3 regions of the Vibrio sp. QJM3NY_21 genome follow, and region 2 is predicted to be linked to each of the others. Evidence: riboswitches for the same ligand, from Rfam matches in the RefSeq annotation. Region 2 holds a riboswitch; each other region holds the start of a gene.
The links. Region 2 has a riboswitch for thiamine pyrophosphate ahead of thiD (bifunctional hydroxymethylpyrimidine kinase/phosphomethylpyrimidine kinase). Riboswitches for the same ligand answer to the same signal wherever they lie in the genome.
Positions count from the first base shown of each region.

Region 1 (4,691 bases), on a different replicon from region 2:
GGCAGAGCAGCGGATTCCAAATCCGCGTGTTGGGAGTTCGAATCTCTCCACCCCTGCCATATTTAAGGCTCTAGCAGAAATGCTAGAGCCTTTTTGCTTTCTGAATCTAATATATACGCCATTAGCAAAGCAGCGGATTCTCCGACTTACCAAAATAGAGCTTGTTGGGAGTCGAAACCTCCACCCTGCCATATCAATGCCTCAGCAGAAGTTCTGTTTTTTCACTTTATATTTGTTCGATTTTTAGTCGACAATTCCTGCTTTTAATAAAACCTAGCCTTAAAAGTGTAAGTGCTTACTTATCCCAGCCTCTTTTATAAACAATCAACAGCACAATCCCCACTTCTTTATGAGAATTATTCTCAATATTTTGTTACATTTTGGTCGTTATTACTAAAAGGCAACAAATATGGATATCTCCCGTCGTAAGTTTATTCAATCATCTCTCGCTATATCATCTCTCGCTATATCAGCACTCACTGTACTGCCCGCTTGCTCAATTAAACGGTTGGTTGATGAACAAGAAAAGTATGTTTACGACCTAACGGCAGAGCCTTCAACCGCTGAACTAGTAACGGGATTTGAGACTAATATTCTAGGCTTTAATGGCCAGATTCCAGCGCCAACGATTCGATGTCGACAGGGTGAAAAGGTCACGATCCGCTTTACGAATAAGCTATCAGAGCCGACGACTATTCATTGGCATGGTTTAAGAATTCCTATCGAAATGGATGGGGTTCCCTTCTTAAGTCAGCCACCAATCATGCCAGGTGAAACATTCATTTATGAGTTTACGCCGCCAGATGCCGGTACGTTTTGGTATCACCCACACATGAATAGCGTGAAGCAGCTTGGTATGGGCTTAGTTGGTCTTATTATCGTAGAAGAGAGCAATCCAGTACGGTTCGATGAAGAACACGCATTGATGCTTAAGCATTGGCACATCGACAAGCAGGGTCAATGGAAAGATTTAATGATCCCACGACTCAGTGCTCGCATGGGCACTCCTGGGGAGTGGAGTAGTGTTAATGGAGTCCATGAACCCGTATATCAGTTGAAGCAGTATGCAGCGACTAGACTGCGTATTGCTAATGTCGATAATACGATCACTTACCCTATTGCTGTCGAAGGGGCTGAAGCATGGGTTATAGCCATCGATGGTAATCCTGTAAAAACGCCTTATAAACTGACTCAACATAAAATTGGTCCGGGTATGCGTGTTGATATCGGACTGATCGCTCCTAAAGCTGGTGAGCGAGTTAACGTTCTCCATATGAAGGGGCGTTTCCCATTTTCTTTGTGTGAATTTGAAGTCGTAGATTCAGCATTTGCTCAAGGACGTTCGTTGCCATTACTACCATTGAATCCAGTGCCCAACCTAGATCTTGCTAATGCTGAAGAGATCGACTTTTTATTTGAATGGGAAGGGGCTGTTTCTCCAGTATCCAAAGATGGAAAATCGATGCCTAAGTTTTGGCTAACAAATAAAAGAGCATGGGAAGGAATGAGCAAAGACAATATTCCTGAACCGTTGGCGACTTTAGAGTTGGGTAAGACTTACATATTCGATCTTAAGAACGTCACTCAATATCATCACCCGATTCATATTCATGGTCATACATTTACTGTATTGGAACTTGATGGTAAAAAAATTGAAGAGCCTTTCCATACCGATACAGTGTTACTTGGAAAAAATGGCCGAGCTAAAGCTGCATTTGTTGCAGACAACCCAGGACGCTGGATGTACCACTGTCATGTAATTGAGCACATGAAAACAGGATTGATGGGATATATTGAAGTTAAGTGACACCTGTAACGTTTAATATTTGCGCATGCATTCTTAGTTTCTACCCTCGCTTTTATCGACGGTAAAGCTAGAATATAGGGACTATTGTTTGGGAGGATTCATGGGTCAGTTATCTATTTTAGGTTTTATTGCCATTGGTGGCGCATTTGGTGCTTGTTCGCGTTATTTGATTTCAGAGTTATGTGTGGTGATGCTAGGACGTGGTTTCCCTTACGGTACACTGACAGTTAACGTAATTGGCTCTTTAATTATGGGTTTGCTCATCGCAGCGTTTGAGAATGAGATGGTTGCGACAGAACCATGGAGGCAGATCATCGGTCTTGGTTTCCTTGGAGCATTGACTACATTTTCTACATTTTCGATGGATAACGTGCTTCTTATGCAGCAGGGTGCTTTCTTTAAGATGGGACTCAATGTGCTACTCAACGTGGTTCTCAGCATCTCAGCTGCATGGATCGGCTTCCAACTTTTGATAAAGTCTTAAAACTTTCTTACGATTTGTTAACAACTCGGCTTGGTTTATCCAAGCCGTTTTTATATACTCGATCGAACTTGTCGGAGTGCCATATGGCTGAGACCGTTAACTCGGGATCCGTTGAACCTGATCAGGCTAATACCTGCGAAGGGAACAAGAGTAGATATCTAACTAGAATCCTTCTAGAGATCTATCTCCAGATCACAACTGTATTTTCTTGTTGTGATCCCTCTTGTAGCATCAAATCCGTCAAGCATTTTTATCCCTATAAATAATGGCTAAAAGCCAAGGAAAAATGCTATGTCGAGTCGTAAACAAGCAAGACTGGAAGCGAAGAATTTCATTGATTCTTTATCCGTACAACCTTATCCAAATTCAAAAAAAGCTTACATCCAAGGATCTCGAGCGGACATTCAAGTCCCTGTCCGAGAAATATCACTCGCTGATAGCCTTGTGGGTGGCAGCAAAAAAGAGCCTGTATTCGAACCTAATGTACCTATTCAAGTTTACGATACCTCCGGTGTTTATACAGACCCTACACACGAAATAGACCTGTATAGCGGTCTTCCTAAGTTGCGAGAGCAATGGATTGAAGAGCGTGGTGATACGGAACTGTTAGACGATGTAAGCTCTGTTTACACCAAAGAACGTTTAGAAGATGAAACCCTAGACGACCTTCGCTACGGCAACCTACCTAGAATTCGCCGTGCTACAGACAACCAATGTGTTACCCAATTGCATTATGCTCGTCAGGGCATTATCACGCCTGAGATGGAGTACATTGCCATACGTGAGAACATGGGACGTCAGAAGTTCGCTGATGAGCAGCTTAACCATCAACACCCTGGCCATAACTTTGGCGCAAACCTGCCGAAAGAAATTACTCCTGAGTTCGTGCGTAAAGAGGTTGCAGAAGGTCGAGCTATTATCCCTTCAAACATCAACCACCCAGAATCAGAACCTATGATTATTGGCCGAAACTTCTTAGTGAAAGTGAACGCCAATATCGGTAACTCTTCAGTAAGCTCTTCGATTGAAGAAGAAGTTGAGAAGCTAGTATGGTCAACTCGTTGGGGGGGCGATACCGTAATGGATCTCTCAACTGGCCGTAATATCCACGAGACTCGCGAGTGGATTCTACGTAACAGTCCAGTGCCGATTGGTACGGTTCCTATGTATCAGGCGCTTGAAAAAGTGAATGGCGTAGCCGAAGACCTTAACTGGGAAGTGATGCGCGATACCTTGATTGAACAAGCAGAGCAAGGTGTTGACTACTTCACTATCCATGCTGGTTTGTTGCTTCGCTACGTTCCGATGACGGCTAAACGCGTGACCGGTATTGTTTCTCGTGGTGGTTCTATTATCGCGAAATGGTGTCTTGCTCATCACCAAGAAAGTTTCCTTTATACCCACTTCCGAGAGATCTGTGAGATCTGTGCGAAGTACGATGTTGCACTGTCATTAGGTGATGGCCTACGTCCTGGTTCTATTGCAGATGCCAATGATGAGGCTCAGTTCTCGGAGTTACGTACTCTAGGTGAGTTGACTAAAGTGGCTTGGGAATATGATGTTCAGGTGATCATTGAAGGCCCTGGACATGTGCCAATGCACTTAATCAAAGAGAACATGGACGAGCAGTTAGAGCACTGCCACGAAGCGCCTTTCTATACTTTAGGTCCACTGACGACAGATATTGCCCCTGGTTACGACCATATTACCTCTGGAATTGGCGCGGCCATGATTGGTTGGTACGGCTGTGCGATGCTCTGTTATGTCACTCCCAAAGAACATTTAGGCTTACCAAACAAAGAAGACGTGAAGACTGGCTTGATTACTTATAAGCTGGCAGCACATGCAGCAGACTTGGCAAAAGGACATCCGGGCGCACAGATCCGCGACAATGCATTATCAAAGGCGCGTTTTGAATTCCGTTGGGAAGACCAATTTAATCTAGCTTTAGATCCGGAAACCGCGCGTTCTTTCCACGATGAAACCCTGCCACAAGAGTCGGGTAAGGTTGCTCACTTCTGCTCAATGTGTGGACCTAAATTCTGCTCGATGAAGATCTCTCAGGAAGTTCGAGAGTATGCGAAAGACACCGAACAAGTAGCCGCGGATCAGGCTATCGAGATTAAGATGCTAGATAACCCGTTGGAAGGGATGCGTCAAAAATCACAAGAGTTCCGTGATACTGGCTCTGAACTTTACCACCCTGCAGTAGGTGCAAAAGAAGCTCAATTAGAGGAATAATGACAGTGAAGATACTCATCCCATCTCAAAATATTGAGTTAACGGGAGAGGTGCAGAACTGTCTATTGGTTGCTAAGCGACAAGGCTTGGCAACCGATGCAGTTGAGTTGGGCGTAAGCCCAACTCAATACTTCTCTATTGTTGATTCTCAGCAGTCGT
Region 1 is NZ_CM173513.1:3,453,928-3,458,618, reverse strand. Features, by position in the region: tRNA gene AC3CID_RS15500 (tRNA-Trp) at 1-59, shown strand, start outside; gene AC3CID_RS15495 (multicopper oxidase family protein) at 410-1,807, shown strand; gene crcB (fluoride efflux transporter CrcB) at 1,908-2,291, shown strand; TPP riboswitch at 2,354-2,452, shown strand; gene thiC (phosphomethylpyrimidine synthase ThiC) at 2,583-4,532, shown strand; gene AC3CID_RS15480 (thiamine phosphate synthase) at 4,532-4,691, shown strand, end outside.
Region 1: it holds a riboswitch for thiamine pyrophosphate, as region 2 does, so the genes downstream of both, thiC (phosphomethylpyrimidine synthase ThiC) here and thiD (bifunctional hydroxymethylpyrimidine kinase/phosphomethylpyrimidine kinase) in region 2, are expected to answer to the same signal.

Region 2 (4,691 bases):
CGAGCATACTGCTTCAAAAACAGAAAATCTTGCTTCAAGTAATGCAGAAAACACGGCTGAGCAAGAGTGCCGTTCGCCAGCGTTTTAACAAAATCATGCTCGGTGTAATCTTGCCAATCTTGTTGACAGGCTTGGATTAAGTCTTGGTATTTCATGAGATTCCTTAGTCAAAAGTCGGTACGTAGTCAGCGGCTTTTGGTAGTGATTTGATAATGCCTTTGTCGAACATGAACTGTGCGTAATCGTCGTAACGTTTCAGGTCAACCGCTGAAGGGCGAAGTGCAAAACGAGTCAGCGTGTCGTTCCATGCACGTTGGTTAAGCTCGTTGTTCAGCGTATCAGGTGAATACGCAACAAACTCGCTCCATGACTCTTGTGGGTGATTCACAATGTAAGTGGTTGCTTGTTCCAATGCTTTGTTGAACGCTTTGATCGCTTCATCATCATGCTGCTTTGCGTTCGCAACAAAGATAAGCTCATCGTAAGCAGGAACACCGTGCTCTTCTGGGAAGAATGCTTTTGCTTTAAAGCCTTCAAGAGCTAACTGGTTGGTCTCGAAGTTACGTAAGCCACCCCAGATTGCGTCTACCTTGCCTGATGCCAATGAAGATGAAAGTGCCCAACCGACATTGATGGTTTGCACGTCTGTAAATGCAACATTTTCTTGCGCTAGCATGGTGCCGATGGTCGCTTCTTCGTTACCCGCAATCGCAATACCGATCTTTTTGCCTTTCAGATCTGCTAGTGAATCGTTCTTGCCATTATCCAAAACCATCAACGTATTCAGTGGCGTTGCGATAAGAGTAGATGCACGAACGAGAGGTAAACCTGCCGCTACATCCATGGTTAAACTTGGTTGGTAAGTTACCGCTAAATCGACTTTACCTGCCGCAACCAATTTTGCTGGCGTGCTTGGGTCTGCTGGCTCTTGAATTTCAATGTCTAAGCCTTGGTCAGCAAAGTAGCCACGCTCTTGAGCGATCACAATCGGGCCGTGGTTCGGGTTCACAAACCAATCCAACATCAATGTCAGTTTCTTTTGTTCAGAATCCGCTAATGCATGACCTGAAACTAGCGAAGCAAGCAGTGCCACTGCACCTATCAATTTTGTATTTTTCATAGTTAACCTTTCCTTTTGAATATTATTATTGTGTTTATAGAGCTAATTTTTAATGAGGTTTGTTTAGATAAATAGCGTTGAGCGAAGCCTTATTAAACAAAGTGTTATTGAGCAAGCCATCACTGGTTCTCCCAAGGGATGGCTTTTTTGAGTAACTTGTCTGTGATGAAATAGAGCGAGATAGACAGCACCGCCAAGATAAACAAGGCCGCAAACATCTCATCAATGATCATGCGCGCGTTGGCTTGTAGCATTAAGTAACCTAGCCCTTCACTCGAACCCACCCACTCCCCGACTACTGCGCCTATTGGGGCAATCACCACCGCCACACGAATACCAGACGCCAGTGTTGGCAATGCAGCAGGCAATTGGATATAACGCAACAATTGCCATTTCGATGCACCCATCGTTTTAGCAAGATCGAGATAACCTGTCGGTGTATTCCGTAGGCCGTCGTAACAACAAGTGGTTACAGGGAAGAAGATAATGATCGCCGCCATAACGACTTTTGATGCAATGCCATAGCCAAGCCATAGCATTAACATTGGCGCAATCGCAAAAACGGGGATCGCTTGGCTGGCAATTAAGATAGGCAATAGCCAACGTTTCAACGGATCAAACATCAGCATCTGCAGGGCGAAAAATAGCCCCATCGACAAACCGAGTAGCAGCCCAAGTAAGATCTCTTGCGCCGTCACCCAAGTGTGTTTGAGTAACACATCATAACGTTCGATTAGCTTAATAAAGACTTCTGCAGGCGCTGGTAGAATGAAGCTCGGCATCTCGAAGATAACGACCACCAGTTGCCATAAACCGAGAATCACAGCACTGCTGATCAGCAAACGCATTACGGGATTCATCTGGCGAGAGCGCTTAGTCGTGATCTGTGTGTTAGTTGAACTTTCTTCCATTGAGTTTTCTATCTTGGAGCTATCAGTAGCTTCGCTTCGCGTTAGATCATTCATAATCACGCTCCAACTGATCTAAGATCGCTTGTTGTAACTCAGCACATTCACCATCTAACACTCTTGGTGTCGCTGTATTTGGCACAGACAGTGACTGTGCGCTTGCAGGTGTGCCTTGCAACACATACAAATTGTCCGCCAAACGCACCGCTTCTTGTGGATCATGGGTGATCAACACGACAGTTTTATCTCTTAACAGTCCACACGCTAAGCTTTGTAGCTTATGCCTTGTTACCGCATCCAGAGCTGAGAAAGGCTCGTCCATCAACACCACTGGTTTGTCTTGCATTAAGGTGCGAGCCAAAGCAACACGCTGACGCATGCCACCAGACAATTGATCCGGCATCGCATTCGCGTAATCGGCCAAACCAACCGCAGCTAACAACTCTAGTGCTTGATTGGTTTGAGCTTGTTTATTGGATGCTTGGCTTTGATGCTTGTCTGGGGAATTTTGAAAGCGATGACTTAGGCAAACATTGTCGATAACCGACAACCATGGCAGTAACAAATCTTGCTGCGCCATGTAAGCGATGCGATCCGTTAAAGGCAATTCATCAGAGGTTGCCAATGTGCCCTGCCACTCCACCTTATCGTCCAGTAAGCCTGCCAGATAACGCAATACCGTGGTTTTTCCGCAGCCACTTCGACCGAGCAATACCGTCCACTTACCTGCGTTTAAGCTAAGCGACAACCCAGATAAGGTCGCGTGCTCACTGTCGTTATAACGTAAGGAGGCACTGCGGAGTTGAACACCAACCGTATTAACGGACATTACCGTGTCCAGCGAAGAAGTGGTTTACCGGGCCATGGCCTTGGCCAACTTGCAACTCATCAGCATGAGCAATCGCGTGAGAAATGTATTGTTTGCCAAGGTCGACAGCTTGCGTAAGCGTGTTGCCTTGAGCCAAGAAAGAAGCGATAGCAGAAGAGAGCGTACAACCCGTGCCGTGGGTATTTTTAGTAGGAAAGCGCTTCGCGCTAATCAGAGCAGATGTGGTTGGCAGAATCAGTAAGTCGTTACTGTTCTCATCCTTCTCTAAATGTCCGCCTTTTAGCAGGACAGCTTTAGCACCTAGTGCGCGTAAGTCTTCAATCATGCCCTGCATTTCGGCTTCGCTTTCAGGGACAGCTTTACCTGTCAGTGCAGCGCCTTCTGGCAAGTTAGGAGTAATGATGTCTGCCAGCGGAATCAGCTCTTGTTTTAGCGTGGTAATTGCCGAGTTTTCTAACAGCAGATCACCACTTGTCGCGACCATCACAGGGTCAATCACTAAGTGCTTAGGTTGATACTGCTTAATTTTGTCTGCAACGACTTTGATGATTTGCGCATCTGCCAACATGCCGACTTTTACTGCCACGATATTGAGATCAGTAAACACTGCATCTAACTGACTAGCGACATGGTCGAGTGGAATAGGGAAAATGGCTGACACGCCTTGAGTGTTCTGAGATGTGATAGCGGTAATCACAGAACAAGCAAAACTACCGGTAGCAGACATGGCTTTAATATCAGCTTGGATACCTGCACCGCCGCCACTGTCAGAACCCGCGATGGTTAAAACAATCGGAGTATTCGTGCGAATCGTGCCTCCTGCAGAGTGCTGCAGTGTTGAGGCTTTTGGCGTTAAATCTTTTGAAATAGAACTGTGTGTCATTGTCGCTCCTACTATCTTACAAGACGTAGGAGAACGAACACTGATCGAAGGAGAAGTCGCATTAGGCTCATGAAAGTTTTCATGGGTGCAGACGTAGATCGAGTGCTTATAGTTCCCTACGCCAGTGTTAACTGAATCAGGTTCAACGGGTCTCGATTAACGATCTCAGCAAACACCAAATAAGGTATATGCCCCCCGACTATTGATAGCGATAGTAACAGCACTCTCACAACTGAGGTACTGATTTTATTCAATTATAAGAATTACGCATGAATAAATTTCAATTAGGCTCAACAAAACAAATACTTATAACGTTCCTTTAGATGGCTTCGACTGTATCAACAAGCACAGCACAATCAGAAACATACCTAACCAACCTATAAAAGGAATCAGCTCACCGACAACGCAGACGGCAAGCACCGCTGCGACTACTGGTTCAAACAGAGTCAGCAGATTGGCACTGCTCGCAGTCACGTGGCGTAAACCAAAACTGAACGCGATATAGCCCAAGCATTGTGGGATTATCGTCAGATAACTGATGACTAATACGTTAATCTGCGAGGAAAACAGGTTCTCACCAGTAAACCAGAGCGTTGGCAGCAACAGCATCGCACCAAGGCCAAAAATACTGCCCATCGCCGCTTGCGACTTAATCCCTTTATCGATCAGTGCTTTTGTCGCCCAAGAATAAATGGCGTAACACAACCCAGCGAGCAAACCCAAAGCAATACCTAACAGCTTTAGATCATCACCGGATTCATTCGTCGATGAAGATTCTGAAAACACCAACAACCCAATACCCACGACACCAATCGCAAAGCTAGTGAGCCAACGTTTGTTGATATTATTCTTCTTGCTAATCAGACACTCTAACAGTGCTGAAAAGAAAGGTGCGGTTGCAATCGAAACCACTGTACCAATCGCCACACCTGATAATTTCATTGAAGAATA
Region 2 is NZ_CM173514.1:443,614-448,304, reverse strand. Features, by position in the region: gene tenA (thiaminase II) at 1-155, opposite strand, end outside; gene AC3CID_RS17845 (ABC transporter substrate-binding protein) at 164-1,120, opposite strand; partial or broken gene AC3CID_RS17840 (ABC transporter permease) at 1,240-1,974, opposite strand; gene AC3CID_RS17835 (ABC transporter ATP-binding protein) at 2,078-2,857, opposite strand; gene thiD (bifunctional hydroxymethylpyrimidine kinase/phosphomethylpyrimidine kinase) at 2,847-3,740, opposite strand; TPP riboswitch at 3,837-3,948, opposite strand; gene AC3CID_RS17825 (DMT family transporter) at 4,047-4,691, opposite strand, start outside.

Region 3 (4,691 bases), on a different replicon from region 2:
ACCACAAAGGCGGTAATGAGTATCGCAACCCAGATCCCGACCTTAGGTGTTTTCTTTATCATAAATTGATTTTTTACCGTAAGCGGTTCACTCAGTTAATATCGAACGAACCTTTAAATACAGAAAGTTAGAAAGCTGAGCTTTAGGAAACTCATCTTTAGAAAGTTAAGCTAGAAAGCTAATCCTTTAAAAAGTAAGTGCACTCTGCCATTCACGAATCCATGGCTTACGCTTAGCAGCGATTTCTTCAGGCGTAAAACTCAGAGCTTTCTGCGGTACTGTTAACTGCTCGAACCCTTTGGGTAGCTCGATACCCGTCACTGGGTACATCCAGTTGCCAGTTGGCATCGCCGATTGGAATTCATCACTTAAGATAAACGCCATAAACTCATCGGCCAGTTTTTCATTTTTGCTGCCTTTAACTTTCGCAGCCACTTCCACTTGAGTGTAATGACCTTCTTCAAAGCTTGCAGCTGCATACTTAGAATCACTTTCTGCAATGATGTGGTAAGCAGGAGATGTTGTGTAAGACAAGACTAAGTCCGACTCCCCCTTTAAGAACATAGAGTAAGCTTCAGACCAACCTTTAGTAACCGTAACCGTCTTCTGAGCAAGTTTCTTCCAAGCTGCTGTCGCTTCATCACCGTATACTGACTTCATCCATAGCATCATGCCTTGACCCGGCGTAGATGTACGTGGGTCTTGGTAAATAACCTTGAGGTCGTCACGCTGCTCAACCAGTTCTTTCAAGCTCTTAGGTGGGTTTGCTAGTTTCTCTTTGTTATAGATAAACGCAAAGTAACCAAAATCATAAGGAACAAAGGTGCTGTCGTCCCAGCCGTTAGGAAGTGTCACTGAAGACGTATCAACATTGTGCTCAGCCAATAAGCCCGTCGCTTTCGCTTCAGCCATCAGATTGTTATCTAGGCCTAACACGATATCAGCTTTGCTGTTACCACCTTCAAGACGTAAGCGGTTCAGAATAGATACGCCATCTTCTAGCGCGACAAAGTTCACATCGCAGCCACACTTTTCTTCAAATGCTTTTTCAACGGCAGGACGAGGGCCCCAATCCGCAGCAAAAGAGTCATAGGTATAAACCGTTAGGGTATTGTCTGCAGCAAAGGCAGAAAAAGAGATGGCTGTAGTAACAGCAAGAGTTGTTAATGTAAATTTCACTGGACGCTCTCCATGGTCTGAGCGGCACAGGTTTGAGGGAGGAGAACGGTAGAAGTTGTTCCTAACTCAATTCCTACGCCAGCATTATCTGGTTCAGGTTTACGGGTCCCAAGCACTTGCTTGATCTCAGCTCGCATTCATTATTTGAATGGTTCGCTCCCCGATGAGTGTTCAGAATTGTAATTCGAATTTTAACAATAAGCTATCAAGTTTGGATCAATTACGTTGATCGTAACCCCAACGTGGCACTAAACCTTGCTCGATGCCAAGATGGTCCAAAATGCGCGCCACCATAAAATCGACCAGATCTTCAATCGACTTAGGTTGATGATAAAAACCCGGAGCGGCAGGCATGATCGTCACGCCCATAGTCGATAGCTTATGCATGTTCTCTAAGTGCAGCGTCGAGAATGGCGTCTCACGAACCACCAACAACAGTTGGCCTCGTTCTTTCATGACCACATCTGCAGCACGCTCAATCAGATTATCCGATAAGCCATGAGCAATTGAAGCCAAGCTTCCCGCTGAACATGGACAAACGACCATCTGCTTCGGCGCTGCAGAGCCAGAGGCAACCGGTGAGAACCAATCATCTTTGCCACACACCACCAGCTTTTCGGGGTCACACCCAAGGTGTTTAACCAAAGCTTGTTTCGCTGCATCGGGTCCTGCAGGTAACTTAAGTTCATGCTCGGTCGCCAACACCACTCGCGCAGCCGACGATATCAGTAAATAGACCTGATAATCCGCCGCCAAAAGGCATTCAAGTAAACGCAGGCCATAAGGCGCACCTGATGCGCCAGTGAAAGCGAGGGTTATAGCTTTATCGTGTTTTGTCATGTTCTCAATTACTTCAAAATATAAGATCGTGGATCAGTTAGCCTTTGAGTGCCAACGCATCCAACAGTTTCTGGTGAATACCACCAAAGCCACCATTGCTCATTACCAAGATTTGGTCGCCCGCTTGTGCCTCTGAGACAATTCTAGCAACGAATGTATCCATGTCATCACTTACATGTGCGGGTTGATGGCACGCATCGGCAACATCTTGTACAGACCAATCAATGTTATCTGGTTGGAATAAGTAGGTAGAATCCGCCTGTTTAAGAGAATCAGCCAAGGTTTCTTTATGCACACCACGCTTCATGGTGGCAGAACGAGGCTCTAAAACGGCAATGATTTTTTTCGTATCGACCTTATTACGTAAGCCACCCAGAGTAAGTTCAATCGCTGTAGGATGATGAGCAAAATCGTCATAAACAGAAACACCTACTACCTCACCTTTGAACTCTAAGCGACGCTTGGTATTAATGAACGCCGCCAGTGATTCACATCCTAAGTCGGGTGTCACACCAACATGTCTTGCCGCCGCAATCGCCATCAAGGCATTACTTACGTTATGATCGCCAACCAAATCCCAGCCTACGGTTCCAACACATTCGTCTTGGAAATAGACCTCAAATTTGGAGCCATCTTTAACCAGTTTCTTGGCATCCCAATCGCCAAGTTCGCCGCTCGATTCAGTCTCACTCCAACACCCACGAGAAAGAACATCTTCAATAGCCGTATCTTGCTTCGGTGAAAAAATACGACCATTACTTGGCACAGTGCGAACCAAATGATGAAACTGTCGCTTGATCGCTTCAAGATCATCAAAGATATCCGCATGATCGAACTCAAGATTATTCATGACCAAGGTTCTTGGGTGGTAATGAACGAACTTAGATCGTTTATCGAAAAAAGCACTATCGTATTCGTCGGCTTCAACCACGAAGAACATGCTTTCACCAAGGCGAGCAGATATACCAAAGTTACCCAACACACCACCAACTAAGAAGCCCGGTGCATAGCCACAGTCTTCCAAGATCCAAGCCAACATGCTTGATGTAGTAGTCTTGCCATGCGTTCCCGAGACCGCAAGAACCCAACGGTCATGCAGTAGAAATTCTTGCAACCATTGCGGGCCTGATGTGTATCTAAGGTTATTATCCAATACATACTCTACACACGGGTTACCACGGCTCATGGCATTACCGATAACCACGAGATCAGGCCTTGGCTCTAATTGACTAGGGTCGAACCCTTCAATAATTTCAATCCCTTGCGATTCCAACAAAGTGCTCATTGGAGGGTAAACATTCGCGTCACTACCCGTAACCTTGTGACCTAATTGACGAGCCAATACCGCGGCACCACCCATGAAGGTGCCACAAATTCCTAAGATGTGAATATGCATATATTGCTTCCAAACGCTTGGCTAAATGAGCCATGTCTAAATCAAACTACTTGCACTCATTATCATTAAATGGCGATTAAAAGCGAGCAGCAATGCAAAACAAATTTAGTCGACATAGTAAGTGAGATCTGTGTCGCTTAGTTCATTACCATTAAAAAGATCTAACCTTTAGAATTTAGGTAAGCGTCTAGATGAATAAAGCCCACTCAAGAGGCCTAATCTACAGTGCTCAAATCCCCCCTAATATTGAGAGAAGTTTAAGGAAATAACATGTCTGAGATGCGCACCCTTGGTGAGTTCATTGTTGCAAAACAAAATGATTTCCCCCATGCAAGTGGTGATCTATCATCCCTTTTGTCATCAATTCGTCTTGCTGCAAAAATTGTTAACCGTGAAATCAACAAAGCAGGTCTTGTCGACATTACTGGCGCTGTTGGTACAGACAACGTTCAAGGTGAAGAGCAACAAAAGCTAGACCTTTACGCGAACGACAAATTTAAAGCGGCTCTAGAAGCTCGTGACCAAGTTTGTGGCGTTGCAAGTGAAGAAGAAGACGAAGCTGTTGCCTTCAATAAAGAGCTCAACAAAAACGCAAAATACGTTGTTCTGATGGATCCACTTGATGGTTCTTCAAACATCGATGTGAATGTATCGGTTGGTACGATTTTCTCTATCTACCGCCGAGTGTCACCGATTGGTACCCCACCAACACAAGAAGATTTCCTACAACCTGGACACAAACAAGTCGCAGCTGGTTACGTAATTTACGGTTCTTCAACCATGCTTGTTTACACAACAGGTGCTGGCGTAAATGGTTTCACCTACGACCCATCACTGGGTACCTTCTGTCTATCTCATGAAAACATGATGATCCCTGATGAAGGTAAGATCTACTCGATCAACGAAGGTAACTACTTCCGCTTCCCTACCGGTGTTAAAAAGTACATCAAGTACTGCCAAGAAGATGAGCCGAGTGATAACCGCCCTTACACCTCTCGTTACATCGGTTCTCTAGTATCAGATTTCCACCGTAACCTGCTGAAAGGCGGCATCTACTTATACCCAAGCACACAAAGCCACCCTCAAGGTAAACTGCGTTTACTTTACGAGTGCAACCCAATTGCTTTCCTTATGGAACAAGCGGGTGGTATCGCTTCAGACGGTGCTCAACGTATCATGGACATCAAACCAACTGAGTTACACCAACGTGTACCTTTCTTTGTTGGCTCAACAGACATGGTTCGCAAAGTAGAAGAGTTTCTTGAGCTTAACCGAG
Region 3 is NZ_CM173513.1:3,125,900-3,130,590, forward strand. Features, by position in the region: gene thiP (thiamine/thiamine pyrophosphate ABC transporter permease ThiP) at 1-62, opposite strand, end outside; gene thiB (thiamine ABC transporter substrate binding subunit) at 187-1,179, opposite strand; TPP riboswitch at 1,233-1,352, opposite strand; gene AC3CID_RS13910 (flavin prenyltransferase UbiX) at 1,396-2,019, opposite strand; gene mpl (UDP-N-acetylmuramate:L-alanyl-gamma-D-glutamyl-meso-diaminopimelate ligase) at 2,057-3,415, opposite strand; gene fbp (class 1 fructose-bisphosphatase) at 3,686-4,691, shown strand, end outside.
Region 3: it holds a riboswitch for thiamine pyrophosphate, as region 2 does, so the genes downstream of both, thiB (thiamine ABC transporter substrate binding subunit) here and thiD (bifunctional hydroxymethylpyrimidine kinase/phosphomethylpyrimidine kinase) in region 2, are expected to answer to the same signal.